Regions from separate parts of the Streptomyces sp. HSS9-12 genome, predicted to be linked through region 4. Evidence: riboswitches for the same ligand, from Rfam matches in the RefSeq annotation. Region 4 holds a riboswitch; each other region holds the start of a gene.
What was found. A riboswitch is a leader RNA that binds a small molecule or an ion and turns the genes downstream of it on or off. The one in region 4 is predicted to bind cyclic di-AMP.
Positions count from the first base shown of each region.

Region 1: linked by a shared signal. The riboswitch ahead of ACY34J_RS03475 (transglycosylase family protein) and the one ahead of ACY34J_RS22580 (M23 family metallopeptidase) in region 4 are both predicted to bind cyclic di-AMP.
Region 2: linked by a shared signal. The riboswitch ahead of ACY34J_RS15350 (transglycosylase family protein) and the one ahead of ACY34J_RS22580 (M23 family metallopeptidase) in region 4 are both predicted to bind cyclic di-AMP.
Region 3: linked by a shared signal. The riboswitch ahead of ACY34J_RS09195 (C40 family peptidase) and the one ahead of ACY34J_RS22580 (M23 family metallopeptidase) in region 4 are both predicted to bind cyclic di-AMP.

Region 1 covers NZ_JBUEGC010000004.1:74,628-82,414, reverse strand. The annotation lists gene ACY34J_RS03495 (MurT ligase domain-containing protein) at 1-394, opposite strand, end outside; gene def (peptide deformylase) at 594-1,127, shown strand; gene ACY34J_RS03485 (TetR family transcriptional regulator) at 1,163-1,807, opposite strand; gene ACY34J_RS03480 (acyl-CoA dehydrogenase family protein) at 1,955-3,190, shown strand; cyclic di-AMP (ydaO/yuaA leader) riboswitch at 3,684-3,860, shown strand; gene ACY34J_RS03475 (transglycosylase family protein) at 3,863-5,053, shown strand; gene ACY34J_RS03470 (STAS domain-containing protein) at 5,481-5,870, shown strand; gene ACY34J_RS03465 (ANTAR domain-containing response regulator) at 5,867-6,769, shown strand; gene ACY34J_RS03460 (DUF3040 domain-containing protein) at 6,939-7,325, shown strand; gene ACY34J_RS03455 (xanthine dehydrogenase family protein molybdopterin-binding subunit) at 7,368-7,787, opposite strand, start outside.
Region 2 covers NZ_JBUEGC010000024.1:83,693-91,479, forward strand. The annotation lists gene ACY34J_RS15320 (SurA N-terminal domain-containing protein) at 1-34, shown strand, start outside; gene ACY34J_RS15325 (nucleoside triphosphate pyrophosphohydrolase) at 112-1,113, shown strand; gene ACY34J_RS15330 (DUF6479 family protein) at 1,142-1,552, shown strand; gene ACY34J_RS15335 (lysoplasmalogenase) at 1,651-2,403, shown strand; gene ACY34J_RS15340 (cytochrome P450 family protein) at 2,527-3,798, shown strand; gene ACY34J_RS15345 (transglycosylase family protein) at 3,902-4,768, shown strand; cyclic di-AMP (ydaO/yuaA leader) riboswitch at 5,027-5,195, shown strand; gene ACY34J_RS15350 (transglycosylase family protein) at 5,200-5,895, shown strand; gene eno (phosphopyruvate hydratase) at 6,079-7,368, shown strand; gene ACY34J_RS15360 (FtsB family cell division protein) at 7,477-7,787, shown strand, end outside.
Region 3 covers NZ_JBUEGC010000012.1:102,826-110,612, forward strand. The annotation lists gene ACY34J_RS09175 (MarR family winged helix-turn-helix transcriptional regulator) at 1-132, opposite strand, end outside; partial or broken gene ACY34J_RS09180 (multidrug effflux MFS transporter) at 244-1,452, shown strand; gene ACY34J_RS09185 (C40 family peptidase) at 1,508-2,539, opposite strand; gene ACY34J_RS09190 (hypothetical protein) at 2,786-3,139, shown strand; gene ACY34J_RS09195 (C40 family peptidase) at 3,292-4,461, opposite strand; cyclic di-AMP (ydaO/yuaA leader) riboswitch at 4,470-4,668, opposite strand; gene pcrA (DNA helicase PcrA) at 4,927-7,392, shown strand; gene ACY34J_RS09205 (M23 family metallopeptidase) at 7,478-7,787, opposite strand, start outside.
Region 4 covers NZ_JBUEGC010000047.1:15,778-23,564, reverse strand. The annotation lists gene ACY34J_RS22590 (hypothetical protein) at 133-1,497, opposite strand; gene ACY34J_RS22585 (PP2C family protein-serine/threonine phosphatase) at 1,764-2,942, shown strand; cyclic di-AMP (ydaO/yuaA leader) riboswitch at 3,209-3,346, shown strand; gene ACY34J_RS22580 (M23 family metallopeptidase) at 3,359-4,399, shown strand; partial or broken gene ACY34J_RS22575 (aldo/keto reductase) at 4,475-4,693, shown strand; gene ACY34J_RS22570 (PrsW family intramembrane metalloprotease) at 4,757-6,211, opposite strand; gene trmB (tRNA (guanosine(46)-N7)-methyltransferase TrmB) at 6,347-7,108, opposite strand; gene lhgO (L-2-hydroxyglutarate oxidase) at 7,322-7,787, opposite strand, start outside.

The DNA.
Region 1 (7,787 bases), on a different contig from region 4:
GGGTGACGTCCCGGGCGACCCCGGAGAGGTACTTCTCGTCGACCTCGATCACACCGAAGCGGGCGTCCGAGCCCCCGGCGAGCGCGGAGGTGATGCCGGCGGGCATGTTCGCACCGAGCGCGTTGGAGACCACCGGTCCGGCCGCCCGCAGTGCCTCGGCGATCAGCCGGGTGGTCGTGGTCTTGCCGTTCGTGGCCGAGACCAGGATGACGTCCAGATGTGACGCCAGCCGGGCCAGCAGGTCCGGGTCGAGCTTGAGCGCCACCCGGCCGCCGATCACCGATCCGCTGCCGCGGCCCGCCGCCCGCGACACCGCCGCCGCGGCCTTGCCCGCCGTCACGGCCAGCTTGGCCCGTGGCGACAGCGGCTCTGCGTTGCCAGGGTGTCCTGCCATCGTCCTAGTTCCTCCTCGCATCCGGCGCCGCGCCCGCCCCCGTCCGCTGCTGGGGAGGTCCTCCGCGGCCAACTCGCTCGCCGAATCGCCAGCCGGGAGGGCTGCGGTAGGGGGTCAGCCTATCGAGATCCGGCCCCTCGCTACGAACCGCGGGGCCCGTCCTGGTCTGCGGATACGGAGCGGACCGTAGGGTGGGGGCGTGCGACACAGTGCGATACCCGGCAGTTCCGGACAGGTACGGCCGATGCGGCTGCTGGGTGATCCGGTGCTGCAGGCCCCCTGCCGGGAGGTCACCGCCTTCGACGTGTCCCTGGCCCGGCTCGTCGAGGACATGTACGCAACGATGTACGCCGCACGGGGGGTCGGCCTGGCCGCCAACCAGATCGGCGTGGGCTTGCGGGTGTTCGTCTACGACTGCCCCGACGACGAGGACCTCCGCCATCTCGGGCATGTGGTCAACCCCCGGCTCGTGGAGACCGGCGGCGTCACCGTCACCGGCCCCGAGGGCTGTCTGTCCCTGCCCGGCATCGAGGCCGGCACCCGGCGGTACGACGAAGCGGTCGTCGAGGGCGTCGACATGACCGGTGCGCCCGTACGGGTGGCGGGCACCGGCTTCTTCGCGCGCTGTCTGCAGCATGAGACCGACCACCTGGACGGCGGGCTGTTCACGGACCGGCTGACGGGGCTGCGCCGCCGCCGGGCGCTGCGGGCGGCGGCCCGCCGTGCGGATTGAGCTTCCCAGGGCCGCAGGCCGGCCGCCGCGCGCGGTCAGAATCCGGGGCCGCCCAGGCGGTCGCCGGCAGCGGCGAGGCGCCCCCACAGCAGGTCCGCAAGAGCCTGCACCAACTCCCCCCGGGAACACGGCCGTTCGCGCAGCCACCAGTCCCCGGCCGCGTGCATCATCCCGACGATGCCATGCCCCCAGACCCGCGCCAGCTGGACCCCGCCCGGCCCGAGGTCGACCCGCTCCGCGATGATCTGAGCCAGCTCCTCGCCCATCCGCCGCAGCAGGGGAGAGGAGTGACGGCCCACGTCGAATCCCTGCTCGGCAGGCTGAGTCTCCTCGGAGGGGTGCATGAGGAAGCGGTAGACCTGGGGCCGCGCTTCGATGGCGGCGAGATAGGTGTCCAGGGTCGACTCGACGCGCTCCCGCCGGTCGGTGGGAGCGTCAAGGGCCGCACGCAGGCCGGCGAGCAGGCCGTCGGTGTGGCGCTCGGCCAGGGCCCGGTACAGACCGCCCTTGTCGCCGAAGTGCCGGTAGAGGATCGGCTTGGTGATGCCCGCCTCGGCGGCGATGGCGTTCATCGACGCGCCGGGGCCGTCTCGCATCACCACCCGGTCGGCGGCCTCCAGCAGTTCCTTGCGCCGGCGCTGGGCCGCACGCTGCTGATCGTCCCGCTGACTGGTCTCCATGATGCTTCTCCCCGCCCGTGTCTTCCTTGGTGCCTGCGCAACGTAACACTTGGCCTTCCCGGGGGACGGTGCGCGGACGGAGTTGACAGGCGTCACCGACCGGCAACAGACTCGTGTTACCCAGGGTAACAAGCAGGTGGAGGCGTCATGGCAGAGTTCACGCTCGATCTCAACGAGGACCAGAAGGCGGTCCGGGACTGGATTCACGGCTTCGCGGCGGATGTGATGCGCCCGGCGGCCGCCGAGTGGGACGAGCGCGAGGAGACGCCCTGGCCCGTGATCCAGGAGGCCGCGAAGATCGGCCTGTACTCCCTCGACTTCTACGCCCAGCAGTTCTTCGACCCCACGGGCCTTGGTATCCCGATGGCCATGGAGGAGCTCTTCTGGGGTGATGCCGGCATCGGCCTGTCCATCGTCGGTACGGGGCTGGCGGCGGTCGGCGTCCTCGCCAACGGCACCGAGGAGCAGATCGGCACCTGGATCCCGCAGATGTACGGCGACACCAACGATGTGAAGGTCGCGGCCTTCTGCTCCTCCGAGCCCGATGCCGGCTCCGATGTCTCGGCGATGCGCACCCGCGCCGTCTACGACGAGGCCAAGGACGAGTGGGTGCTCAACGGAACCAAGACCTGGGCGACCAACGGCGGCATCGCCAACGTCCACGTCGTCGTCGCGGTCGTCGATCCCGAGCTGGGGGCCCGCGGCCACGCCTCCTTCATCGTCCCGCCGAACACGCCCGGCCTCTCCCAGGGCCAGAAGTTCAAGAAGCACGGCATCCGGGCCTCCCACACCGCCGAGGTCGTCCTCGAGAACGTGCGCATACCCGGCCACTGCCTGCTGGGAGGCAAGGAGAAGCTCGACGAGCGCCTGGCCCGCGCCCGTGAGCGGGCCCGTACGGCCAAGGAAGGCGGGGGGAGCGTGAAGAACGCCGCCATGGCCACCTTCGAGGCCTCTCGCCCCGCCGTCGGCGCCCAGGCCGTCGGTATCGCGCGTGCGGCGTACGAGGTCGCCCTGGACTACGCGCGGACCCGCGTCCAGTTCGGCCGCCCGATCATCGACAACCAGGGCGTGGCCTTCCAGCTGGCCGATATGCGCACCCAGATCGACGCGGCCCGCCTCCTGGTGTGGCGGGCGTCCTGGATGGCGGCCACCGGCAAGGCCTTCACCTCCGCGGAGGGCTCGATGTCGAAGCTGTACGCCGGGGAGGTGGCCAAGAAGGTCACGGCTCAGGCGATGCAGATCCTCGGGGGCAACGGCTTCACCCGCGAGTACCCGGTGGAGCGAATGCACCGCGATGCTGCGATTTACACCATTTTCGAGGGAACGAGCGAGATCCAGCGTCTTGTCATCGCTCGCACTCTCTCGGGGCTGCCCATTCGCTGACCAGTGCGGGCCGTCGTGGCGGCGGGTCGCATACCGACCCGCCACCTGACGGCCTGTCAGTTCATGGTGGGATCTTCTATGGTCATGGAACTCGCCTCTATGGGGCGACCCTTCATGGCAAAGACCTTTCTATGGCCTTCTTCTCGGCAAACCGAACTCCACGACCAAATCGGTCATTCCGCTGTCCGGTGACTGATATCACAACGCGCTTTGGCGGAGATGTGACGCCGGGCACTTGAAAAGTGCCTTTCCCGTCAACTTCGCAGTTTTACCAGCGAATATGAGCGTTAGTCGGCAGCAGTACATATCGCTCTCGGGTCACGATCGGCAGCATAGCGTGACGGAATGCCGAGTTGATCTGCGAAATGGGGATTCGGCGGGATGCCGGCTACTTGTCCCAAAGAATTTCCTGCGCTTAGTTTTCTCGTCGCCGCCCAGTCGACCGGGGTGGCACCCATCCGCCGGAGCGCCGAATCCTGCCGCCGGCTGGGGGAGACCACAAACGCACCACGGCAGGAGCGGGGGAACCAGGTAAGTGCCGTACCGCGCCATCCGCACGGTCCGGCTTGGGGTGAAGACGCGCCGCAGCACCTGACGCTGCTTTATGCGCGGCCGGGCAACTCCAGCCCGAACCCGACAGCTCACCTCGCAGGCGTAGGAGAGGAAGTACCTATGTCTGCACGCGGACGTCATCGCCGCCCTCGTTCCAGCCGCTTCTCCCGCGCCTCGCTCGCCGCCGTCGCCGTCGGGGGCGCCGGTCTCGCCCTTCCGCTGCTGGGTACGGCCACCGCGCAGGCCGCCTCGGTGGACACCTGGGACAAGGTCGCGGAGTGCGAGAGCAGCGGCAACTGGAGCATCAACACCGGCAACGGCTTCTTCGGCGGTCTGCAGTTCACGCAGTCCACCTGGGAGGCCTTCGGCGGCACTCAGTACGCCCCGCGCGCCGACCTGGCCACCAAGGACCAGCAGATCGCCATCGCTGAGAAGGTCCTCGCCGTCCAGGGCCCGAGTGCCTGGCCGGTGTGCTCGGTCAAGGCCGGCCTCACCCAGGGCGGCCCCGCCCCGGCCGCCCCCGCCAAGCCCGCCGCCGAGCCCGCTGCCAAGCCCGCCGCCAAGCCCGCCGCCGAGCCCGTGGCGAAGGCCGCTCCGGCTCCGGCCGCCCAGCTGAAGAAGGGCCAGTCCTACACGGTCGTCCACGGCGACAGCCTGTGGCGGATCGCCACCACCAAGCACGTCGAGGGCGGCTGGCAGAAGCTGTACCAGGAGAACCGCGAGGTCGTCGGCGGCAACCCGAACCTGATCCGTCCGGGCCAGAAGCTCGCTCTCCCCGGCGTGTCCCAGGCCGCCGCTCCGGTGCAGCCGAAGCACGAGGCCCCCAAGCCCGCCGCCAAGCCCGCGCCCGCGCCGAAGCCGGCCGTGAAGCCCGCCGCGAAGGCGGCTGCTCCGGCTCCCGCCTCCGGCTTCAGCGCTCCGGTCGGCAACGCTGTCCTGGGTACCGGCTACCACGTTGCCGGCAGCCACTGGTCCAAGGGCTACCACACCGGTGTCGACTTCCCTGTCCCCACCGGCACCCCGGTGAAGGCCATCGGCGCGGGTGAGGTCGTCTCGGCCGGCTGGGGCGGCTCGTACGGCAACCAGGTTGTCATCCGGCTCGCCGACGGCAAGTACGCCCAGTACGCCCACCTGTCCGCGCTGTCCGTCCAGGCCGGCCAGAAGGTGACCGGCGGCCAGCAGCTCGGCCTCTCCGGCTCCACCGGCAACAGCACCGGTCCGCACCTGCACTTCGAGGTGCGCACCACCCCGGACTTCGGCTCGGACATCGACCCGCTCGCCTACCTGCGCGCGCACGGCGTCTCCATCTGAGGAGCCGATCCGAGGACTCCCCTGGCCCAAGGCACGGGGGACCGACCCTGACCGAGGCGCCCACCCCCGCACTGCCGGAGGTGGGCGCCTCGTCGTGTCAAGTTCCTTGATACGAATGGACCTTGGTGCTCTGCGATACATGCCGGCGGATCGATTCCGTGTCGCGGCCCGTAGTCATGCTCCTGCCAGTTTCTCGGCGTAATTCCCTGATCGCAGCTGGTGAAGAATTTTCGGGATCAATCAATGGGCCCCGCAATTCGTGCTTCTGTTGACAGGAAAATCAGCCGGGATGAGGATCGATGGAAGCCGACTCTCGAAAGCCAGGCTCGGATGACGAACTGAGGCGGCAGCCGGCGCAGGACTCTCACGGTGTCGGGGACCGTGCGGCGACGACGAGCGCGTCCCGATAGTTGGGAGGCGGACAGATATGCAGCTCGCGACCCCTCTCGATGTGCAGACCACGATCTCGGGCCGGGAAGCCGTGATCGAGGTGGCCGGGGAGCTGGACATCGACACCGCCCCTGTCCTGCGACTGGCCATCTCGGAATGCACGCATGAGCCGCTGGACGACCTCGCCATCGATATGGGGGGTGTGTCCTTCTGTGACTGCTCGGGCCTGAACGCTCTGATCCACGCCCGCACCTGGGCACGCGACGCCGGGGTGCGGTTCCGGCTGCTCAATCCGCGCCGACAGCTGGCGAACCTGCTGACGGCCACCGGCACGGCACAGCTGTTCCGGACGCCCGGCGAGCCGCCGGCCGAGGACGCCGTACTCCCGCCCCGCACGCCGCCCCAGGAAGTGCGAACCTTCCCATGATCGAATGCGCGGACTTCCCGCTGGAGATACCCCTCGATCCCGAGGAGGGGGCGATGGACCGGGGACTGGCGCAGCTGGCGGAGCAGGTGGCTTCCTGCAACCCGCTGTGCTGCGGCGCGGCGGCCACGGTGAGCGTACGGTACAGCGTCCTGGCGGGGGACCACGAGCCGGTGGCGGCGGTCACCCACCCCGATCTGTCGGCCCTGGTGTCGGTGCAGTGGGAGACCGCGGACGGGCCGATACCGGTCGCGCTGGAGACCGGGCATCCGGCGGCGGCGGAGGATCTGCTCTACGACGAGCGCTGGCCGGTGTACCGGGCCAAGGCGCTGGACGCGGGCGTGCGCTCCAGCACGACCCTGCCCTTCCGGCGGCAGGCCCTGACAGTGACCCTGACCGTCTACGCCTTCCGCCCCGGCCTTCTGGACGGCGCGGCACAGGGCGTCACCGCGCTGCTGGGCGACCTTGCGACCACCGGGCTGGTACGCGACCACCAGTACCGCCAGGTCCTGGCCGAGATAGCCCAGCTCGACACCGCGCTGCGCTCGCGCCCGGTGGTGGACCAGGCATGCGGCATCATCATGCACGTACTGGCCTGCGGCCCCGATACGGCCTTCTCGCTGCTGCGGCGGATGTCCCAGCGCACCAACCGCAAGTTGTCGGAGCTGGCCGAAGCGCTGGTCCGTACGCGCGGGCGCGGCACCGAGCGGGAAATCGTCCAACTGGCGGAGCGGCTGCACCTGGCGGAAGGCGTGGGCGACGGCGCCGGGGCTCCGGTCGGCCGGCGTGGCGCCCCGCCGGCGACGGCCCCCCATGGGCGGCTGCGGCCGGGAGGCCTGCGTACCCCTGCGTCTGCTGCCTCGGGGGGCTCCGGCCCAGGCTTCAGGGCTCGCGACGGCTGACCCTGCCGCCCTCGTCAGTCCTCGCCGTTTGCGCCTCCCTGTCGACCCCGCCGCGCGGAGGGGCGCGGTCGTCGTTGCGTTGCTGTGGTGATAATCGGGATTGTTGTTACATTCGCCGCAGATGGGGAACTCGGGGTCACAGGCGCGAGCCGGGGGGCGCGTGGAGGTGATGGCGGTGAACCATGGGCGGCTTACCCGCCGCGAGCGGCGGGCCCTTGAGGAGATAGAGGCCGACCTGCGGCGCGACCGGCGGCTGGACCGCAAGCTGCGCACGCTGAGCCCGGGCATCTGGGCCCGGACCCGGCAGGTGGTGTTCCGGCCGCGCGTCACGGTGGTGGCCGCGCTGGTGCTGCTGTCGTTGTGCCTGCTGGTGACCGCGGTGCTCACCTCCGCCCCGGCGGTGATCTGGTCCTTCGCCGGGGTGTGGGCGGTCACGCTGGTGGTGTCTTTCCACATCCTGTGCCGGTGGACCGAGTCGGACGTGCGCGGATACCGGGGCCGTCGGTACCGGAGCGACCGGTACATGGACGACGAGGACTTCGGTCCGCCGCCCTGACTGGACGCCTCCCTAGCCGAGCCGCCCTGACTGGACGCCTCCCTAGCCGATGGGCGGACGGCTCCACTCGCCCAGCCCCGGCAGCAGCGACTCCGGCCGTGCGGGCAGCGTGCGCACCCGCACCCCCGTCGCATGGTGGACGGCATTGGCCACGGCGGCGGCCGTGCCGACGATGCCGATCTCGCCGACGCCCTTGGCCCCCATCGGATTGAGGTGCCGGTCCTCCTCCTGAAGCCAGTACGCCTCGATGTCGGGGACATCCGCGCAGACGGCCACGTGGTAGGAGGCGAGGTCCCGCTCCACATGGTCGCCGAAGGCCGGGTCCATCGTGCTGCCCTCCAGCAGCGCCATCGACATCCCCATGGTCATTCCGCCGATGAGCTGGGACCGGGCCGTGCGCGGATTGAGGATGCGGCCGGCGGCGAACACGCCCAGCAGGCGGCGGAGGCGCGCCTCCCCGGT
Region 2 (7,787 bases), on a different contig from region 4:
GACCCGGTCGGCCGGGGCGGAGGAGCAGGCCTAGGCAGCCCGGGACCAGCCCCGGGAGCAGCCCCCGAGACCGGCACCCGCGGGCCGCGGCGCGTGGGTTACGTTCGAGGCGTGAACTCACCTGCGTCTTCCCCGGCGGCGGCCCCGGAGGCCGGCCGCGTGGTCCTCCTCACCACCAGTCACCGGGTCGCCCCCGGCCTGTTGTCCTGGCCTGCCTGGCAGACGCTGCGCGCCGCCGACCGGGTCCTGTGCGGCGACCCGGCGCACCCGCAGCTGCCGTATCTGCGCGAGGCGGGTATCGAGGTCGAGGAGGCCTCGCCGAGCGCCCAGGAACTGGTGGACGCGTGCGCGGGCGGCCGCACGGTGGTCGTCATCGCCACGGGCGAGGGCGATGCGCGGCTCACTGACGGCCTGGCCCGGATGGCGGGCTCGGGCCGGGTCCAGATGCCGGACCTGGAGCTGCTCCCCGCTTCGTACGACCTGCCGGGCGCCCGGCTCCTGGACCTGGTGCAGGTCATGGACACCATCCGCGCCGAATGCCCGTGGAGCAGCACGCGCACCCACGAGGACCTGGCCAAGTACGGCATCGAGGAGGCGTACGAACTCGTCGAGGCGATCGAGGCGGGGGACCGCAAGGAGCTGCGGGAGGAGCTGGGCGACGTACTGCTGCAGGTCGTCTTCCACGCCCGGATCGCGGAGGAGCACCCGGACGAGCCCTTCTCCATCGACGACGTCGCGGGCACGATCGTGGACAAGCTCATCCACCGGCACCCGCACGTCTTCGGTGAGGAGACCGCCGAGACCTCCGAGGACGTCAAGGAGCACTGGCTGCGGACCAAGGCGGTGGAGAAGCAGCGGGAGTCCGTGACCGAGGGGATTCCGCTGGGTCAGCCGGCTCTGGCGCTGGCGGCGAAGCTGGCCTCGAGGGTGCGTACGGCGGGGCTGGACGTACCGCTGCCAGGGCCGGCGGAGGGCGACGGGGAGGACTTCGGCGCGCAGCTGCTGGCGCTGGCCGCGCGGGCGGTGGCGGCCGGTACGGACCCGGAGTCCGCGCTGCGTGCGGCGGCCCGTGCGTACCGGGACGCGATCCGGGCGGCAGAACGGTCCGAGTGACCGGCGCCGGCCGGGGTACTCGGTGCGCATGCTGAGGGAACTGAGCATGGAACTGGCCGTCAGCAGGGACTTCCTCGTCGGCATCGGACCGTTTGTCATCGGGATCTTCGTCGTGGCCGTGCTGATCCTGGCAGTGGTCCTGGGCTTGCGTGTCCGCGCCAAGGAACCGCCACCGCCGCAGGAGCCGCAGCCGCGGTATGGCGCGTGGGGGACCGAGCAGGAGTACGAGGGCGGGGAGGTGCCGCCGAACCACGGGCCAGGGCACCAGGACCTGGCTCGCCCGCGCGAGGACCTCAGCGAGCGCGCCGAACACGACGAGGTGCCGCGCAACGGCATCCGGCGGATGCCGTACGAGCTGGGGACGCGTACGCACCCGGCCAAGTCGGACACGCCGCCGAAGTGGAGCGACCGGGGCGGCAGCTCCCACGGCACGGGCTGACCGCCGGAACAGTCCCCGGCGCAAGGCGCCGGGGAGCGGTGGGCGTCACACGCACCGCCTGTTGACCTGGCGTCAGCAGCATCGAGAGACTGCCCCGCATGGCGATCACCGGGCAGCGCAAGCGCCGTACGCTCAAAAACGCGGCCGTTTCCACGGTCGCGCGGCTGACGCGACCGGACGGCCACGGCCGTGGCGCGCTCGCCGCGTTCGGGGCGCTGTCCGCCGTCGACGTACTGGCCGTGGCCCGCAGCCCCCGCGGCCTCCGCCGTGCCGCGAAGCCGCTGCTCATGCCCGCGCTCGCCGGCCACGTACTGCGCCGCCGTCCGGACGCCTCCGCGCCCGTCCCGAAGACGCTGGTCGCCGGGCTCGCCTTCGCCGCCGCGGGCGATACGGCGCTGCTCTTCGACGAGTACGAACCCGCCTTCCTCCTCGGCATGGCCGCGTTCCTGGGCACCCAGGTCAGCTACACCGCCGGCTACACGCGGCTCGGCGCCCTCCGCCGTATCGCGCACAAGCCGTGGCCGGCGCTCGGCTGCCTGGCGGGCTGGGCGGCCGTCAACGCCCTGCTGGCCCCGGCCCTCGACAGGCAACTGCGGCTGCCCGTCGCCGGGTACAGCCTCGCCCTCGCCGTGATGGGCGCCACCGCCCTCGGCGTGGGCGGCAAGGTCGGCGCGGGCGCCGCGTCCTTCCTGGCATCGGACCTGCTGATCGGACTCCAGGCGGCCGGCCACGAACTGCCCTCCCGGGAGGCACAGGAGGTCCTGATCATGGCGGGCTACCTGCTCGGCCAGTACCTCATTACCTCCGGCTGGCTGGAGCGCTGGGAGGACGGCCCCACCGCTGCGCCGTGATCGCCGAGCGCACGGCTGACGATCACGATCTTGCTCCTCGGCCGAGCCGCGCACCTCCGGCTGGCTGGAGCGCTGGGAGGACGTTGCTCCTCGGCCGAGCCGCGCGCCGGATACGGTCGAAGGGTGCACGAGCAGAGACTGTCGACCACCCCGCCCGAGCTGTTCAGCTGGGAGTTCGCCGCCGACCCGTACCCCGCGTACGCCTGGCTGCGCGAGCACAGCCCCGTGCACTGGACCGAGCTGCCGAGCGGGGTGCACGCCTGGCTGGTGACCCGTAACGCCGACGCCCGTCAGGCCCTGGCCGAGCCACGGCTGTCGAAGAACCCTGTCCATCACAGTGAGGCCGCCCACGCCAAGGGCAAGATAGGCATTCCGGGCGAGCGCAGCGCCGAGCTGATGACACATTTGCTCAACATCGATCCGCCTGATCACACCCGCCTGCGCCGCCTGGTGTCGAAGGCGTTCACCCCGCGCCGAGTGGCCGAGTTCGCCCCCCGCGTGCAGGAGTTGACCGACCGGCTCACCGACGGGTTCTGCGAGCGGGGGAGCGCGGACCTGATTCACGAGTTCGCGTTCCCGCTGCCGATCTACGCCATCTGCGACATGCTCGGCGTCCCCGCCGAGGACCAGGACGACTTCCGGGACTGGGCCGGGATCATGATCCGGCACGGCGGCGGGCCGCGCGGGGGAGTGGCCCGATCGGTGAAGAAGATGCGCAGCTATCTCGCCGAGCTGATCCACCGCAAGCGCGCCGACCTCGGCGACGACCTCATCTCGGGCCTGATCCGCGCCAGCGACCAAGGGGAGCACCTCACCGAGGGTGAGGCGGCCGCGATGGCGTTCATCCTGCTCTTCGCCGGCTTCGAGACGACTGTCAACCTCATCGGCAACGGCACGTACGCGCTGCTGCGCAACCCCGAGCAGCGCGGGCGGCTGCACAGCGCCCTCGCCGCGGACGACACCGGTTTCCTGGCGACCGCCGTGGAGGAGCTGCTGCGCTATGACGGGCCGGTCGAGCTGGCGACCTGGCGGTTCGCGACCGAGCCGCTGACGATCGGCGGGCAGAGCATCGCCGCGGGCGACCCCGTACTGGTCGTGCTCGCGGCCGCCGACCGCGACCCGGCGCGCTTCGCGGACCCGGACACCCTCGACCTCGGCCGCCGCGACAACCAGCACCTCGGCTACGGCCATGGCATCCACTACTGCCTGGGTGCCCCGCTGGCGAGGCTGGAGGCGCAGACGGCCCTGGCCACCTTGTTCCGCCGACTGCCCGATCTGCAACTTGCCGTGGATCCGGCGGATTTGCGATGGCGCGGCGGGCTCATTATGCGCGGATTGCGGGCACTTCCTGTGGAATTCTCTCCGCAGAAAAATGGACGAGTATCAACGACGTGACCTCCACGTGATCTTCACTACATCGTGTTGTGATGTGTCCGTGGGCGCCGCTAACTTCGGGCTTCGATTCACTGGCAACATCCGTAACGCGAAAGGCAACCGTATGCGCTCCGGGAACGGTCGACACCGCCGCCCCCGTCAGGCCCCGGCCATCGTCGTCACCGCCGGGGTGACCGGCGCGGGGATCGCGCTGCCGCTGTTCGGCGCAGCGGGCGCGCACGCCGCGGATGCCGAGACCTGGGACCGGGTCGCCCAGTGCGAGAGCGGCGGCATGTGGAGCGCCAACACCGGCAACGGCTACTACGGCGGGCTGCAGTTCGCCCTGCAGACCTGGAACGACTTCGGTGGCCGGGATTACGCCCCGCGTCCCGACCTCGCCAGCCGCTCCGAGCAGATCGTCATAGCCGAGAAGGTGCTCGACGCGGAAGGCGCCAACAAGGCCTGGCCCAGCTGCGCGCTGAAGACCGGACTTGCTCTGGACGACGTCATCCCGGATGTGGACGCAGGCGGTACGCAGTCGTCCGAGCCTGAGCCGGAGCCGGGTTCGACCAGGACTGCCAAGCCCGACAAGTCCGACTCGCACGACGCCGCGCCGTCCGACGAGGCGGACAGCGGAAGCCGGGCGGCGGACCGTACGGAGGAGCCGGGCGGGAACCTCGCGAGCGACTCCCCGGCGCACGCCGAGCCCGGTACCGGCAGGCACCGTGGTGAACCGGCGCCGGAGGACCACAACGGCGAGGCCCGCGACGGTGGCCGGCACGCTTCGCGGGACGGGGGCTCGGGCCGTACGGAGCCCGCGGAAGGCCGATACGTGGTCCGCCCGGGTGACAATCTCTCAGAAATCGCCCAAGAGCAGGCATTCACTGGCGGTTGGCCCGCCCTCTACGCGTCCAACAAGGATCTCATCGGCTCCGATCCCGATCTGATCCTGCCTGGTCAGCGGCTGGTTCTCGACGGCTCTCAGCAGTAGTTCGGGCCAATTCCCCCTGAACTGCCCCGAATGCGAATCGGGATGACATCACCCTAACGGGCGCGGTTGCGCTGTCTGATACCCCCTCATCGGCTCTCACCTGCGGAGATATCTGTTTCTGAGGGGGTGACAGCGGCAGTTGTGGAGAAATGTCAGGCTTTGAACCCTTGATCCGGTGTGCTTAACGTCTGATTGTTCCGCAACAGCGGGCACCGCCGATCGCCACGCCGAATCCTGCCGGGCGTTCGGTGGTCAGTCGAGGCGTAAGCGCCGCAGGCAGGAGCGGGGGACCCAGGTAAGCGCCGTACGCGCCCGCCGACAGCGGCAGGCCGGCCGGCTAGGGGTGAAGCCCAGTGCGGGAGCACTCGGCCGGGCACTCACAGCCCGAACCCGACAGCTCACCTCGCAGGCGTCGGTGAGGAGACCCCGTCATGGTGAATTCCGGCTCCGAGGGCATCAAGCACAAACGCACACACTATTCCCCATTCCTGTCCCGAGACGACGACCCGCGGCCCTTTCCGGCCCCCCGCATCGCCGCCCGCGCTCTCGTCGCCCTCGTCGGTGCTGCCTGCACCGCACTGCTGACCGGCGTCGAGTCCGCCTCCGCCGCCTCCGCCTCCATGTGGGAGCGGGTCGCCGCGTGCGAGTCCGGAGGCAACTGGTCCGCCAACACCGGCAACGGCTACTACGGCGGTCTGCAGTTCTCCCGGTCCAGCTGGGCCGCAGCCGGCGGCACCAGATACGCACCGCGCGCCGACCTCGCCACCAAGGCGCAGCAGATCGCCATCGCCGAAAAGCTGCTCGCGATGCAGGGCCCGCGTGCCTGGGGCTGTGCCACCCGCGCCGGCCTGACCGCCGGCGGCCCGCGCGCGAAGGTCCGCGCCGGGCGCTCCAGTGCCGACCGGGCCGCCCACGCCCGGCCCGCCCGCGTCGACCACCCCCGGCATTCGGTGCGCAAGGCCGGCCGGACGGGCGGCGCGTACACGGTCAAGCGTGGCGACACCCTCTCCGCGATCGCCTCAGCCCACGGCGTCCGGGGCGGCTGGCGCCGGCTCTACGCCCTCAACGACGACGCCCTGGTCAACGCCAATCTGATCCATCCCGGCCAGCGACTCCACCTGGGCTGACAGCGACCCTCCTCGGGACCGCCCTGTCCTGGCCAGCTGTTTCTGCCGTAATAAGGTCCTTTGGGCGCCTTTTCGTCTCGCCGGACGGTCGGTCGGCAGGCGCCGGGCCACAGGGCGGTTAGGCTCATGCCGCAGAGCCACAGAGACACTGCGTTTCAGAGTCAATCCCAGAAGGAGATGCTCGTGCCGTCCATCGACGTCGTCGTAGCCCGGGAGATCCTCGACTCGCGAGGAAACCCAACGGTCGAGGTCGAGGTCGGCCTCGACGACGGCAGCACCGGCCGTGCTGCCGTGCCCTCCGGTGCCTCCACCGGTGCGTTCGAGGCCCTCGAGCTCCGCGACGGTGACAAGAACCGCTACAACGGCAAGGGTGTCGAGAAGGCCGTCCTCGCCGTCATCGAGCAGATCGGCCCCGAGCTCGTCGGTTACGACGCCACCGAACAGCGGCTGATCGACCAGGCGATGTTCGACCTGGACGCCACCCCCGACAAGTCCTCGCTCGGCGCCAACGCCATCCTCGGCGTCTCCCTCGCCGTCGCGCACGCCGCCGCCGAGGCCTCCGACCTGCCGCTCTTCCGCTACCTCGGTGGCCCGAACGCGCACCTCCTGCCCGTCCCGATGATGAACATCCTCAACGGCGGAGCCCACGCGGACTCCAACGTCGACATCCAGGAGTTCATGATCGCCCCGATCGGCGCGGAGTCCTTCTCCGAGGCCCTGCGCTGGGGCGCGGAGACCTACCACGCGCTCAAGGGCGTGCTGAAGGAGCGCGGCCTGTCCACCGGCCTGGGCGACGAGGGCGGCTTCGCCCCGAACCTGGAGTCCAACCGCGCCGCGCTCGACCTGATCGTCGAGGCCATCCAGAAGGCCGGCTACACCCCCGGCCAGGACATCGCGCTCGCGCTCGACGTCGCCGCCACCGAGTTCTACAAGGACGGCGCGTACGAGTTCGAGGGCACGTCCCGCTCCGCCGCCGAGATGACCGCGTACTACGCCGAGCTCGTCGACGCGTACCCGCTGGTCTCCATCGAGGATCCGCTGAACGAGGAGGACTGGGAGGGCTGGAAGACCATCACCGACCAGCTCGGGGACAAGGTCCAGCTCGTGGGCGACGACCTGTTCGTCACCAACCCGGAGCGCCTGCAGCGCGGCATCGACATGGGCGCCGCCAACGCCCTGCTGGTCAAGGTCAACCAGATCGGCTCGCTGACCGAGACCCTCGACGCCGTCGAGCTCGCCCAGCGCAACGGCTTCAAGTCCATGATGTCCCACCGCTCCGGTGAGACCGAGGACGTCACCATCGCCGACCTGGCCGTCGCCACCAACTGCGGCCAGATCAAGACCGGCGCCCCGGCCCGCTCGGACCGTGTCGCCAAGTACAACCAACTGCTGCGCATCGAAGAGATCCTGGACGACGCGGCGGAGTACGCGGGCCGCTCCGCGTTCCCGCGGTTCCGCCCCGCGAACCGGTAAGCAATCAGCCAGGCACGCCTGACGTACGTCCCCGCGCCCGGTCCCGTACCGTGGCCGGGGACGTACGTACGTTGTGACGCAGGGACCAGGCCGACCAGGGGAGGCGACGTGGCCGCGGACCGGGAGCGGTTCTCCACGGCGACCAGGCTGAAGGCGCTCGGTGAGCAGGCGGCCGCTCGCGTCTACCGCGCCCAGTCCCGGGCGCCCCGCCCACGCAGCCGCCTCACCGGCCGCGCCGCGGTGCTCGCCCTCGTCGTGTGCTCGCTCGTCGTCGCCCTCGCCTACCCCATGCGACAGTGGGTGTCGCAGCGCTCGGAGATCGCCGAGCAGCGGCGGCAGGCCGAGCAGGCCCGGGAGGCCGTCGAGAAGCTGCGGGACGCCAAGGCGCGCTGGCAGGACCCGGCCTACGTCGAGCAGCA
Region 3 (7,787 bases), on a different contig from region 4:
GCATTCGTCCCGCATGGCGGCATTGATGCGCTGTTCAAGGCGAGTTGTGGCCCGCAGGAGCAGCCCGAACTCGCGGACCAACTGGCCGCCGGCCACTTCGGCGGCGGTGCGTCGCTGTGATCCGGAGCCCATCCCGCTGGTCGCCTTCCTCTTGATCCGATCCGTCGGAGGTCTGCGGAAGGCATTCTACTGTGCGGGAAGTAACTGATTCATCAATTGCTGACTGCTCAGCAAACTCGTACGATGGGTTCCCGCCGAGCTCTTCAACCCCGGAAAGGCACCCCGCTCGTGATCCCCGGCTCTTCCCCTGCCCGGCCCACGGAGAGCGCCCCTCCCGCGCCGGCGGCGGGCCGCCCGCAGCGGCTACGACTGCTTGTCGTCCTCGGGGCGCTCTCGGCGTTCGGCCCCCTGTCACTGGACATGTACCTGCCCGGGCTGCCCGCGCTCGCCCGGGACTTCGCGGTCCAGGACGCCGATGTCCAGCTGACCCTCACCAGCTGTCTGGCGGGCCTCGCCCTCGGTCAGCTGCTCGCGGGTCCGCTCAGCGACCGCTGGGGACGGCGGGGGCCCCTGGTCATCGGCCTGGCCGGGTACGCCGTGGCCTCCCTGCTGTGCGCGCTGGCGCCGAACGTCACCGCTCTGGCCGGGCTGCGGCTGGTTCAGGGCGTGGCGGGCGCGGCAGGCATCGTGATCAGCCGCGCCATCGTCCGGGACCTGTACAGCGGAGCCGCCGCGGCCCGCTGCTTCTCCCTGCTGATGCTGGTCAACGGCCTTGCCCCGATCCTCGCTCCGGTCGTCGGCGGCCAGCTGCTGCGATTCACCGACTGGCGCGGGATCTTCACCGCGCTCGCCCTGATCGGCGCGCTGCTCCTCGCCGCCGCCGTACTCGTACTGGACGAGACCCTGCCCGCGGCCAGGCGCCGCACCGGCGGCCTCGGGCAGACCATACGCAGCTTCGGCGCGCTGCTGCGGGACCGGAGCTTCATGGGGTACGCCCTGGCGGGCGGCTGCGGCTTCGCGGCCATGTTCGCGTACATCTCCGCGTCGTCCTTCGCCCTGCAGAAGGTGTACGGGCTGGACCCGCAGCAGTTCAGTCTCGTCTTCGGCACCAACGCGCTGGGCATCGTGCTGCTCGGCCAGTGCAACGCCTGGCTGCTGGCGCGCAGCTCCCCGCAGACGCTGCTACGGGCCGGGCTGGCCCTGTGCGCCACAGGCGCGGGGGCGCTGCTGCTGTCGGTGCTCACCGGCCGCGGGCTGCCGGCCGTGCTCGCCTCGTTGTTCGTACTGGTCGCGAGCATCGGCCTGATCATGCCGAACTCCACGGCGCTTTCGATGGCGGAGCACCCGCAGGCGGCCGGCACCGCGTCCGCTCTGCTCGGCCTGCTCCAGTACGCGCTGGGCGGCGTCACCGCACCGCTGGCCGGCCTCGGGGGAACGGGGTCGGCGCTGCCCATGGCCGCGGTCATCGCCGCCTTCGCGGCCATGGCCGTCGTGGTGCACTATCTGGTTACGCCGGGCGGGTCGCGCCCGCGAAGGGCATCTGGTCGACAGGGGCGATCCGGACCGGGGCACCGGGGTGCGGAGCGTGAATCATCTGGCCGGCTCCGATGTAGAGCCCGACGTGGCTGACACCGGAGTAGAAGAACACCAGGTCGCCCGGGGCCAGCTCGGACCGGGGGATGCGCCGGCCGGCGGCGATCTGGGTGTAGGTGGTGCGGGGGAGGGAGACACCGGCGGCCTTCCACGCGGCCTGGGTGAGGCCTGAGCAGTCGTACGCGGCCGGGCCCGTGGCGCCCCAGACGTACGGCTTGCCGAGGGCGCCGTATGCGAAGGCGACAGCGTGTGCCGCCCGGGAGTTGGGAGCCTGCGGCATACCGGACATGCGGGCGGAGGAACCGAGCTGGTCCTGGGCGAACAGCGCCGCGCGCTGGGCGGGCGGCAGCTGGTCGAGGAGCCGCTGCGCGGCGGCGAGCCGGTCCCGTACTGCCCGCTTGTGCCGGCGCAGTTCGGCCTGGTCGTTCCGGAGCTGGGCCAGCTTCTCACCGGCGCGGCTGCGGAGCTGGTCGATGGCCCGCAACTGGTGGCCGATGCCGCTGACCGCGGCGGCCTGGCGGCTGCCCGCCCGGTCGATGAGCGAGGCGTGGTCGAGGTACTGCTCGGGTGAGGAGGAGAGCAGGAGCTGCAGGGCCGGGTCCACGCTGCCGGACCGGTACTGGGCGGTGGCCGTGGAGCCCAGTGCGTTGCGGGAGGCGAGCAGCCGGGCGGTCTTGCGGGCCGCCTCGTCCTGAAGATCTTCGACCGCCTTCCGCGCCTGCTCGGAGCGCTCCTTCGCGCCGTTGTAGCGCTCGACGGCCTCCTCGGCCTCCTGGTGCAGCTGGTCGACCTTCGCCTTCACCTCGGCCGGGGTGAGCCGGGGCTCGGCGTGCACCGCGCTGTCGAGGGTCGTGACGCTCGCGGCGCCGGCGAGAGCGAGCGCCGCGGCCGTACGGGCGGTGGTGCGGCTGAGCGTTCGGTGTTTGGGCTTTCTGTGCGAGGCCATGACGGCCGTCACATCCTTCTCACAATGGTGCGTACGTGCTGGGGGAGTGGCGTGGTGACGCTAGAGCCGCCGGACGTCATAAGGCCCTGAGATGACGGGAATTGGGCGGTTTGATCGTGGCCGTGAACGGAAGGTCCGGGTGATTTGCCGCAGGTCTGGGAATTTGCATCGCTGCTGTGACCGATGCCGCGATTGACGCACACCTCGGTGCTGGGCGCTGATATGGGCCCGGCTAGGCTCCGCCGCATGGACATACTCATCAATGCCTTCGTCGGCCTGCACATCATCGGCATCGCGGCCCTGCTCGGCGGATTCTTCACGCAGATGAAGGCGATGAGTGCGGGAGCGGCCCGCTTCGTCCCGGGCATGCTGCACGGCGCACTGACCATGCTCGTCACGGGCGTCGCACTGGTGGGCCTGAACGAGGCCGACGGTCAGGCCGTGAACAACATCAAGATCGGCGTGAAGCTGGCGCTGCTGGTCGTCATCCTCGGCCTGGTCTACGTCAAGCGGGACGAGGAGAAGGCCGGCAAGGCGGAGTTCGGGGCGGTCGGCCTGCTCACGATGGCCAACGTGTTCATCGCGGTCCTCTGGACCTGACGGCGGCGTCGCCCCTCCTCAAAGCTGGTGGCGCCGGCGCCCGGCGGCGGGGGCAAAGAGCCCACCCCGCAGGCGGGCGCCGGCGCCTGTCGGTGAAGGCGAGCCCGGCCGGAAGCGGACTGGCCCGCCCGCCCGGGGCCCGCCGCAGGCGGCTACGCCGGCCGCACGGCGCCGTAGATCGGCATGTAGTAGATCGACTCGGTACGGACGTTCTCCCCCGGCTTCGGCGCGTGGATCATCTGCCCGTCGCCGATGTAGATCCCGACGTGGCTGATGTCGTTGTAGAAGAAGACCAGGTCACCCGGCTGAAGGTCGGACGTGGCGACCCGGGTGCCGACCTTCACCTGGTCCCAGGTGGTGCGCGGGAGCGAGACGCCGGCGGCCTTCCAGGCGGCCTGGGTCAGCCCTGAGCAGTCGAAGGAGTTCGGGCCGGTGGCGCCCCAGACGTACGGCTTGCCGATCTGGGCCCGTGCGAAGTCGAGCACCTTGGCGGCCTTCGCGGCGTATGTGTCCGCGCTGGTGCTCGTCCCGGTGCCGGTGCTGTCGCCCGTGCTCTGGCTCTGCTCCTGCGCCTGCTGCTCCTGCGCCTGCTGCTCCTGCCGGCGCTTCTCCGCGGCCGCCTGCTGACGCGCCAGCTCCGCCGCCTTGCGCTCGGCCGCTTCACGCTTCTCGCGCTCGATCGCCGCCAGCCGGGCGCGCTCCTCGGCGGTCAGCTTCGACAGCAGGTCACGGGCCTCGGCGAGCTTGCGCTGGACCGACTCCTTGCTGCTCCGCAGCTGCTCCTGCGAATCGGTCAGCGTCGTCACGCTGCGCGCCGCTTCGGCGCGCTTCCGCGTGGTCTCCTCCTGCTGGGTCTGGAATTCCGAGACCGCCTGCTGCTGCCGGCCCGTCATCCGCTCCAGCATGTGGTCCTGGTCGAAGTAGTCCTGCGGATCCGAGGCCAGCAGCAGGGTCGCGGTCGGGGCCATCCCGCCGTTGCGGTACTGCGCGGCGGCATAGCTGCCGAGGATGCGCCGCGCCTCGTTGAGCTTCTCCGTCTGGCGTGCGACGTCGTCCAGCAGCCGGTCGGCCCGGACGCGCTGCTGCTCGGTGCGCTCCTTGGCCGCGTTGTACTTCTCGGTGGCGGTCCCCGCCTGCCGGTAGAGCTCGTCGACCTTGCGCTGGACCTCTTCGATCGACTGCTTCGGCTCGCTCGGCGCGGCACCGGCGTTCTGCGTGAAAAACGTCGCCGAAGCGAGGGCGGCCGTCGTCAGGCCGACCGCGGTGCGGCGTGAGTGATGTGCAGCGAGTATTCCGGTCCGCGGTTTGCGGTGCGACGCCAAGGCGCGCGTCTCCTTCCGTGGACCGCCTACCGGGTTAGCTGTCGGGTTCGGGCGATCGGAAGGTTGCCCTACGGTCCGTACGCGCACGAGTGCGCGATACGCGGTGCGCGCGTACTGACCGATTCACCCCGGTCTTGCATGTGGGTCCCCGGCTCCGGGTGCCTGTCCTGTCAGGGATGGCAGAGCCGGATTCGGCGGAGGCAGCCCGTGCTGACGCTGTTCGCCGGCGAGGGGTTCGGGCCGCCTGATCGAGCACCGTAGCCAACGCGTGGGGCTTCTGTGAAGACTGATGTGCGATATGCCCGAAACCTCGTCGTGACCAATTCGTTGTGCGCTGCACGAGGTGAGGTTTTTCGCCGTCCCGGCCGTGTTCAGTGGATGACTGGGCGACAATCCCCCGACCCGGAGCGCCGCGTTGGTGAAGCGGTGTGGGCTGTCGGTGGAGCGGCCTAGACTCGGTGGGCGATGAGCAGCCTCTTTGACGACAGCTTTCTGGCGGACCTCGAGCCCTCCGACGACGAGCACCCGCCGCCCGAGGACACCACCGGGCCCGAGGGCACGGCTGTGCCCGCGCCCGAGGGCGAACCGGCGGACCTCTTCGGTGGCGCCCTCGGCGCTCCGGTGGACCGGGACGCGTACTACCGGGACGGCGCTGTCCGGCCCGTCGTCGACCCCGCCGTGCTGCTCGAGGGGCTGAACGACCAGCAGAAGTCCGCCGTGGTGCACACCGGTTCGCCGCTGCTCATCGTCGCCGGCGCCGGGTCCGGCAAGACCCGGGTGCTCACCCACCGGATCGCGTACCTGCTCGCCCACCGCGGTGTCCACCCCGGACAGATCCTCGCGATCACCTTCACCAACAAGGCCGCGGGCGAGATGAAGGAGCGCGTCGAGGCTCTGGTCGGACCCCGGGCGAAGGCCATGTGGGTCTCCACCTTCCACAGTGCCTGCGTGCGCATCCTGCGCCGGGAGAGCAAGAAGCTCGGCTTCACCTCCAGCTTCTCGATCTACGACGCCGCCGACTCCAAGCGCCTGATGTCCCTGGTCTGCCGTGACCTGGACCTGGACCCCAAGCGCTACCCCCCGAAGTCCTTCAGCGCGAAGATCTCCAACCTCAAGAACGAGCTCATCGACGAGGAGACCTTCGCCGGGCAGGCGTCGGACGGTTTCGAGAAGACGCTCGCCGAGGCGTACGCGCTGTACCAGTCGAGGCTCCGCGAGGCCAACGCCCTGGACTTCGACGACATCATCATGACCACCGTGCACCTGCTGCAGGCGTTCCCGGACGTCGCCGAGCACTACCGGCGCCGCTTCCGGCACGTCCTGGTCGACGAGTACCAGGACACCAACCACGCCCAGTACACGCTGGTGCGCGAGCTGGTCGGGACCGGCGAGCACAGCGGGGAGCTGTGCGTCGTCGGCGACGCCGACCAGTCGATCTACGCCTTCCGCGGGGCGACCATCCGCAACATCCTCCAGTTCGAGGAGGACTACCCGGACGCCACCACGATCCTGCTGGAGCAGAACTACCGCTCCACCCAGACGATCCTCAACGCCGCCAACGCCGTCATCGAGCGGAACGAGAACCGCCGCCCCAAGAACCTGTGGACCGACGCCGGTGCCGGCGCCGCGATCACCGGCTATGTCGCGGACAACGAGCACGACGAGGCCCAGTTCGTCGCCGACGAGATCGACCGGCTCACCGACGCGGGCGACGCCAAGGGGGGCGACGTCGCCGTCTTCTACCGCACCAACGCCCAGTCCCGTGTCTTCGAGGAGATCTTCATCCGGGTCGGGCTGCCGTACAAGGTCGTCGGGGGCGTGCGCTTCTACGAGCGCAAGGAGGTCCGCGATGTGCTGGCCTATCTGCGCGTGCTCGCCAACCCCGAGGACACCGTCCCGCTGCGCCGCATCCTCAACGTCCCCAAGCGCGGCATCGGTGAGCGGGCCGAGGCCATGATCGAGGCACTGGCGCTGCGCGAGAAGATCTCCTTCGCGCAGGCGCTGCGCCGGGTCGACGAGGCGTACGGCATGGCGGCCCGCTCGGCGAACGCCGTCAAGCGCTTCAACGCGCTGATGGACGAGCTGCGCACGATCGTGGAGTCCGGCGCCGGGCCCGCCACGATCCTGGAGGCGGTTCTGGAGCGCTCGGGCTATCTGGCGGAGCTGCAGGCCTCGACCGACCCGCAGGACGAGACGCGCGTGGAGAACCTCCAGGAGCTCGCGGCGGTCGCGCTCGAGTTCGAGCAGGAGCGGCCCGAGGAGAGCCCCGGCACGCTCGCGGAGTTCCTGGAGCAGGTCGCCCTGGTCGCCGACTCGGACCAGATCCCGGACGAGGAGGAGCGGGAGGAGGGCTCCGGCGTCATCACGCTGATGACGCTGCACACCGCGAAGGGGCTCGAGTTCCCCGTCGTCTTCCTGACCGGCATGGAGGACGGGGTCTTCCCGCACATGCGCGCCCTCGGCCAGGTCAAGGAGCTGGAGGAGGAGCGGCGGCTCGCGTACGTGGGCATCACCCGCGCCCAGGAGCGGCTGTATCTGACGCGTTCCACGATGCGCAGCGCCTGGGGGCAGCCGGCGTACAACCCGCCGTCCCGCTTCCTGGAGGAGATCCCGGAGCAGTACGTCGCCTGGCGGCGTACGGGGCCTGCGGTGCCGTCGGCGTCGATGGGCGCGCTGGCCGGGGGCGGGATCGCGTCCTCGCTGTCGTCCGCTCGGTCGAAGGCGGGGGCGAGCGGCTCGGCCGCGCGCAAGGTCCAGGAGCGGCCGGTGATCGCGCTGGCGGTCGGGGACCGGGTCACGCACGACCAGTTCGGGCTGGGGACCGTGGTCTCGGTGGCGGGCAGCGGACACGACGCGAAGGCGACGATCGACTTCGGCGACGAGAAGCCGAAGGTGCTCCTGCTGCGGTACGCGCCGGTCGAGAAGCTGTAGCCCGAGACGCGCGGCTGTTGCCGGTCCGGCTCAGGCTGGGCCGGGCAGCCCGGCGTGCCTCGGGTCGGGCCGCTGGGGGCCGGGCTCAGCTGGGGTCGAGGCCGTGGCCGCGCAGCCACGGCAGCGGGTCGACGGCCGAGCCGCCGCCGGGGTGCACCTCGAAGTGCAGGTGCGGGCCGGTGGAATTACCGGAGTTGCCGGAGTAGGCGATGACGTCCCCCGCCTTGACCGAGCCGGACCGGATCTTGGTGCTGCTGAGGTGGCAGTACCACGTCTCGGTGCCGTCGGGGGCGGTGACTATGGCCATGTTGCCGTACGCGATGTTGTACTGCGTGCGCACGGTGCCGTCGGTCGCGGCCATCACAGGCGTGCCGTAGGAGACCGGGAAGTCGATG
Region 4 (7,787 bases):
CCGACGCCACGTACGAATCCGGCGCGCCCGCTACTCGACGGGTGGTGCGGGACCCGCCGCGCCGGGCACTCCGGTCGGCGACCGGTTGCCTGGCGGCTTCCTGGCGTCAGAACTCCGGGAAGCCGCCAGGGCTCAGAAGCCGCCGCCTCCGAAGTCGCCCCCTCCGAAGTCGCCGCCCCCGAAGTCACCCGGGCTGAAGTCCGACCCGGTGTAGTCGCCGCCCTCAGGGCCGCCGCCGAAGTCGCCGAAGCCTCCGGCGTCGTCGTACCCGTAACCGTAGGAAGGCGTGCTGAGCATGCTGCCCAGCAGCGTGCCCACCAGCAGGCCCGGCAGCACACCGCCGCCGAAGTAGCCGCCTGCCCAGGGCGCGTACACCGGCCCGGCCTCCCAGTACGGCCGCCGCCCGGACGGCGTCTCGACCGTACGGCCCATCGGCTCCTCGCCGTCGGCCAGCCGCGCGGCGTCCGCCGCGCACACCGGCACGGTGCGCTCCGCGCCCCCGGCCGGCGCCCACTGCACGTCCTGGACAGACGGCCCGTGGCGCGGGTCGAAGAAGCACGGCAGGCGCCGCTCCGGCAGCGGGGCGCCGGAGCGGCGCGCCTCCAGAGCGGCGAGCCAGAAGCGTCCGTCCGCCAGGGCCTGGGTGACAGCCTGTACGTCCGCCGGCCGGCGGGCGGCGTCCATCGCGGCCTTGGCCTTGTCGTAGGCGTCCAGGGCGCGGGTGTAGTCCTGGCGCATCGCCTCATCGGTGGACGGAGCGGATGGATCGAATCCGATGCGGTCCAACTCCTCACCGAAGGCGGTGATGTCCTCGTCCACCACCGGGCGCAGCGTCTGCAACCTGGCCTGCTCGTACTCCTCGCGCCGCTTGTTTCCGCGGCGGGCGACGAGCATGACCCCGCCACAGGCGACGGCGGCGAGCACCAGGAGGGCGACGACCGCGCCGACACCGCTGGTGCCGCCGGCGCCACCGCCGTCCGCGGAGCCGTCGCTCCAGGAGGCGGGCGCATGGCCGCGTGCCTGCTGTACGGCCTGGTCGACGAAGTCGTTCAGCAGCACCTTGGTATTGCCGCCCGCCGACCGCTCGACGGCCCCGGTGAGGTTGGAGACCGCGTTGTGGGACATCACGGCGGAGTCGGCGCCCGCGTCGAAGCGGTTGCCCAGCGCGACCGCGTACACACCGGCGATCCCGACCTCGGTGCGCAGATCGCGCAGCAGCGTCTGCGGGTTGAACTCGGCGGACGCGGGGAGGACGGCGACGAAGACCGGCTTGTCCGCCTTCTTGATCTTGTTGGCCAGGGCGTCGGCGTCGGCCGCGGGGAGCCGGTCCGCGGCCCGCGGGTCGACGTACACCGGGCCGTGCCGCAGCGCCGCCGCGGCGCGGTCGAGACCGTCGGCCGCCGACGCGCTGGGTGCCATCCCGACAACCAGGACCAGGACCGCGGCCAAGACGGCGAGCAGAGGTCCGAGTAGGCGGTGACGCCTCGCACTCTTCATGTCTACGACGCTACCCGAAAGCCCAATTTCCGCGCTTTTCGCCGCATGACGGAGCCCCCGGACGCCTCCCCAAGAAATCCGCAGCCGCACCCTCGTACCGGACCGACACCCACTTGGCGCACGTAGATTCGCCGCCCGCGCCGACAGCCGCCAGCCTGGGACGGCGCGGTTCCTTCCGCTGCCGCGCACGGCGCGTACGGCAGGTAAACGGCAGGAGACCACAGGTGGGGATGCGAGAAGCAGCACGGAGGCGTGCAGGTCGCCGCATGGGCGGGGCGGGTCGGTGTCTTCGTGGCAGTCTCAGCGGCCGCCTCGTACGCTGGCTCCCCGCCGCCCTCATCCTCGGCGGCTTCGTCTTCGACCTCTGTACCCCGCCCGGCTTCACCGGCTCGCCGTTCTTCTCCGCGGCCCCTCTGGTCGGCGCCCCGTTCTTCTCGGTGCGCGCCATCGTCGCCACCGGGCTCGCCGCCGCGGCCGTCGTGCTGGGTCTGCGTCTGAGCGAGCACAGCGCCGGCACGATGGAGTCGGTCACCGAGGTGGCCACCATCCTGACGGTGGTCGTGCTCGCGCTGTTCATCAACCGCGTGGTGCGCCGTAGCGGCCGGCAGCTCGCCTCGGCGCGCGGGATCGCAGAGGCGGCGCAGCGGGCCGTACTGCCGATGCCCGACGAGCGCATCGGCGGCCTGCGGATCGCGGCGCGCTATGTGGCGGCTCATGCGGACGCCCGGATCGGCGGCGATCTCTACGCGGTGCACGACACCCCGTACGGCGTGCGGCTGGTTGTGGGCGATGTGCGGGGCAAGGGGCTGGGGGCGGTGGAGATGGTGACGATCGCCCTTGGCGCCTTCCGGGAGGCCGCCGAGCACGAGCCGACCCTGGAGGCCGTCGCCGTACGGCTGGAACACGCGCTGCAGCGGGAGGCTGCGCGGCGGGACGGGCACGACCGGTTCGAGGGCTTTACCACGGCCGTGCTCGCCGAGGTGCCGGTCGGCGCGCCCACACTGTGGCTGCTCAACCGCGGCCACCCCGCGCCACTGCTGCTGCTCCCGGACGGCACTGTGCGCGACACCGGGCCGGGAATGCCCGCGCTGCCGCTGGGGATGGGGGAGTTGGGCGAGGAGAAGGACCGGGTGGAGGAGTTCCCCTTTCCGGACGGCGCCACGCTGCTGCTGTACACGGACGGGGTGTCCGAGGCCCGGGACGAGGACGGCGAGTTCTACGACGTGCAGGAGAGGCTGCGGGGCCGGCAGTTTCCCGGCCCCGACGCCCTGCTCGACGCGATCGTCGAGGACGTGGCGCGGCATACGGGCGGGGCGGCCGCGGACGACATGGCGTTGCTGGCGGTCAGCCGGCCGGGGGAGCGGCAGCCGGTGCGCCGCCGGACGGTGGGGCTGACGCGCGGTTCGTCGGGGGACCGGCCCGTCGGCTCGTCTCACGGTGCGTGATCGACTGGCGCCGCTCCGGATAACGACTGACCAACAATCAGCGGTGACTGGTTTTCCACTGGACGATCAAGTCGCCCGGAAAGCGCCACTCTTGTCCATTTAAGTCCTGGCCGGAACGCGTAGGGATTACGGGAACAGCTTGGAATTCGGCACCCGGGTCTATTAACGTTCGATAACGCAGCGCGGTCGTCACAGCCGCCACAAGAGGCGGCGCCGTGCGCAATCGCCGAATCCCGCACGAGCACCACCCAAGACAAGATCCAGAAACAGCAGTAACACCAGCACCAAGGGAACCGGGGAACCACCACCCAGGGGTGAATCGGGCGCCTCCCGCGGAGGGGCCCGTAGGAGACCTTCCTGCTCCGAACCCGTCAGCTAACCCGGTAGGCGAGAAGGAAGGAAAGGAGTGCGCCCGCGTGGCGTCCAAGCCCCCTGCCCCCGAGCCCTGGTTCGACGAACCCGCTGACTACGGCTTCAGCGACGACCCGGCCCCCGGCGAGTGGAACCCGACCGCCGAAAGCCTTGCCCCGGTGCGCGGCAGGCACCGCGTCGCCAAGCAGCGCGGGGGAGGCATGGCCCGCAGCGGCGCCGTCCTCGGTGTCGGCATGATCGCCGCGGTCGGCGCGGGCGGCATGGCCTCGGCCAAGGAACGGCCTCCGCTTCCCATCTCCATGCCGGACCTCTCGCACGTCGCGGACGAGTTCCCGGACGCGGGCCAGTTGCCCGGCATCGGACAGCTGATGCCGGACTCCTCGGACAACACCGCGGCCGCCCCGCTCACCCAGGCCGGCCTCACCACCGACGAAGCGGCGGACGGCACCGGCGCCGGCGAGGCGCTGCGGGCCCGCATCATGCGCCAGGCCGAGCAGCAGGAGACCGCCGCCGATGAGGCTCAGCGCGAAGCCGCCGAGGAGGCGGCGGCCAAGCAGGCCGCAGCGCAGGCCGCGCAGCGCAAGGAGGAGGCAGACGCCGCGCGGAAGGCGGCCGAGGCAGAGGCACGGCGGAAGGCGGCGGAGGAGGCCCGGCGCAAGGCCGAGGCCGAGCGGCTGGCCAAGCTGGCCGCCAGCTACACCCTGCCGACGTCCTCGTACACGCTCACGGCCGGCTTCGGCCAGGCGGGCGACCTGTGGTCCGCCGACCACACCGGACAGGACTTCGCGGCGCCGACCGGCACCCCGGTGAAGGCGGTGCACGGCGGCACCATCACCGAGGCCGGATGGGCCGGCTCGTACGGCTACCGGATCGTGCTCAAGCTCAGCGACGGCACCGAGATCTGGTACTGCCATCTGTCGTCGATCGTGCAGTCGTCCGGCCAGGTGTCGACGGGCGAGGTCATCGGCCGCGTCGGCGCCACCGGCAATGTCACCGGCCCGCACCTCCACCTCGAGGTACGGCCGGGTGGCGGCTCCCCGATAGACCCGATGCCCTGGCTGCGTCAGCACGGTCTGAACCCCTGACGGTCATGGCCCTTCGGCCCCCGGTGATGCTGGAACAGCCGGTGTCACCGGGGTGTTGATGTCACATATGGCTGACAGCGCGGGCGGCGGGTGCTCGCGGCCCTCGACGAGATCGCGCGGGCGCACGGGGTGGAGGCCGCGACGGTGGCCCTGGCCTGGCTGGCGGCGCAGCCGACGGTGGCGGCGCCCATCGCCAGCGCGCGGACCGTCGAACAACTCCCGGCGCTGCTGGCCCTGGCCGACCTCCGCCTCACGGAGGCGGAACTGAACACCTTGACGACGGCCTCGGCCTGACCGATCCCGGTTCAGGGCTCCGCCCAATTTCCGGGGCCTGGGGCGGAAGCCCGGCCGCAGGCGTCAGCTGCCGGGCGCGCCGTACCGTCCGTAGGGGGACTGAGGGTGGTACGGCCCGGGGCCGACTCCTGGCGGCGGGGCCGAGTACGGGCCGGAAGTGTGGGGCCCTGGGGCCGGGTACGGGCCCGGTCCTTGCCCGGTCGTCGGCCAGGGCCCGTACCCGGAGGGCGCTCCGTACAGAGACCCCGGCGGCATCCCGTACGGCACCCCCTGCGGCCCCCACGGCCGGACCGTCACCGCCGCCGCCTGCACCAGCGCCGGCTGCGCCACGTCCTTCCGCTGCCACAAGTGGTGCAGCAACTCCTGCTCCCGGGCGGCGAAGTCCGCCCCGGCCGCCCCCCGGTGCGCCCGCTGCCGCAGAAAGGCCAGGGCCGTGGCGAACCCCACGTACTCGGCCACCGCACGGGCCGCCGCCGGCCCGTGGGCGCGGCGCGCGACACTGCGGGCCAGCGCCCGGGCCTTCATCGAGGACAGTGCGTACGTCTCCGGCGGCGCCAGCCAGCCCGCTGCCACATACGCGGGAAGCTGGCCGCGTACGGTCTTCAGCTCGTTGCCCCGGGACCAGATCACCAGCCAGGTCAGCAGGCCGAAGACCGGGACCATGAACATGCCGTAGACGGCGAGGAAGCCCAGTCCGCCGAGCGTGGCGGAACCGTTCCAGACGGCGTGCAGCACCATCGCCGTCAGCAGCCCGGCGAGCGGCGCGAGGATGCGGCGGGCGCGCTGGCGCGTCGCGGCCAGGGCCGCGACGCCGAAGCCGATCCCTGTCAGCGCCGTGAACAGCGGGTGGGCGAACGGCGACATCACGATGCGGATGAAGAAGGTCGCGGCGGTGACCGACTGGAGGCCGAACGAGCCGACCGCCTGATCCTCGCCGAAGGCATTGCCGAGATAGAGGATGTTCTCGGTGAAGGCGAAGCCCGTGGCGGTCATTCCGGCGATGACGACGCCGTCGACGATGCCGTCGAAGTCACGGCGGCGGAAGACGAACAGCAGCAGCACAGCGGCGCCTTTCGCGCTCTCCTCCACGACAGGGGCGACGACGGCGGCGCTCCAGGTGTCGGCCTCGCTGCGGGAGAACTCTCCCACCCGGGTCGCTATCAACTCCGATGCGAACCCATTGGCGATGATCGCCACCAGCGTCGCGGCGCAGGCCCCCCAGGCGAAGGCGAACAGCAGGTTCTTCCATGGCTCGGGTTCGACGCGGTCGACCCAGCGGAAGACGCCGATGAGCAGCGGCAGGGGCAGCACGGCCAGCCCGAGCCCGACCAGAAAGCCCTCGGTACCGGTCTCCTGCCGGACGAGCGCGAGGATGACGAGACCGGAGAGCGCGAGCAGGGTACCCAGCGCGCCGACGCGCAGCACCTTGCTGTCCCACAGCGGCCGACGCGGGCGGTACCGCCACTGTGCCTGCTCGGGCACGGCGTCGAACTGCGGCTGCGCCTGGTACGTCGGCACCGGCGGATGCTGTGGAAGCGGAGACGGATGCACCTGTCGACCCTAACCAGGGGCGGGGACGCACCGGTGCGATAGCCCAGGACTCCGGCCAAGGTCACAGAGGCGCCGGGCCGTACGCCATCACGCCGGCTCGCGTCAGCGCCGTACGAACAACAGGTCGTGGACGACGTGACCCTTGTCGAGGCCCGCGCTCTCGAACTTCGTCAGCGGACGGAAGTCGGGACGCGGGGCGTAGCCGCCATCCGGCTGGGTGTTCTCCAGATCGGGGTTGGCGCTGAGCACCTCGAGCATCTGCTCGGCGTACGGCTCCCAGTCGGTCGCGCAGTGCACCAGCGCACCGGGCCGCAGCCGGGAGACGGCCAGCTCGACGAACTCCGGCTGGATCAGACGTCGCTTGTGGTGGCGCTTCTTCGGCCAGGGGTCAGGGAAGAAGACCCGCAGCCCGGCGAGGGCACCGGGCTCGATCATTTCGCGCAGCAGGATGATCGCGTCGCCGTTCGCCACCCGGATGTTGGACAGGCCGTTCCGCTCCGCGAGATTCAGCAGGTTGCCCTGGCCGGGGGTGTGCACATCGGCGGCCAGGATGCCGGTACCGGGGTCGGCGGCGGCCATCTGGGCCGTGGCCTCGCCCATGCCGAAGCCGATCTCCAGGACGACGGGCATGCTGGGGTCGCCGAACAGCTCACCGAGGTCCAGCCGGGCCTGGCCATCGATGTCCAGGCCCCACTTCGGCCACAGTCGGCGCAGTGCCTCGGCCTGTCCGACGGTCACCCGCCCGCGCCGGGGCCGGAAGCTACGGATCCGCCGCTCATGGTGCGAGCCCGCCGGGTCGGCGGCCGGCCCACCGGGGAACAGCAGCTGCTTGCCTTCCTTCGAGCCTTTCCCGGGGCTGCGCACCGACTCTTCCGCCGAGCGCGCGGGCAGACCGGACGCCCCGGCCGCGTGCCGGTCGTCACCGTCGGCGGGCAGGGGTGCGGGGAAGATACTCGGCTCAGACACAATGTCCGATTCTACGGCGGCAGCCCCCAACCCCGGCCCGCGCACCGTACCCCGCTGCCCGCGCACCCCGCGCCCGCGCACCCCGCGCCCGCGCACCCCGCGCCCGCGCGCCTACGCGCTCACCGCCGCCCCCAGCGCGGCAAGCGCCCTCCGGGCCACCTCCCGCCCGATCGGCAGCGAAGCGGTCGCGGCCGGCGACGGCGCATTGAGCACATGCACCATGCGAGGCCACTCGGCGAAGAGAAAGTCGTCGACGAGCGTTCCGTCCGGCAGCACCGCCTGAGCGCGCACCCCGGCCGGGGCCGGAATCAGATCCGCCGCCGTCACCTCCGGCAGCAGCCGCCGCACGGCCTCCGTAAAAGCCCGCTTGGACAACGACCGGTGCAGCTCGCCCGCGCCGTACCGCCAGTGCCGGCGCGTGATCCGCCACGAGCCCGGGTACGCCAGCGTCGCCGCCAGCTCAGCGGGCCGTACGGTCCGCCAGTCGTACCCCTCCCGGGCCAGCGCGGGCACCGCGTTGGGCCCGATGTGGACCGAGCCCTCGATGCCCCGGGTCAGATGCACGCCGAGGAACGGA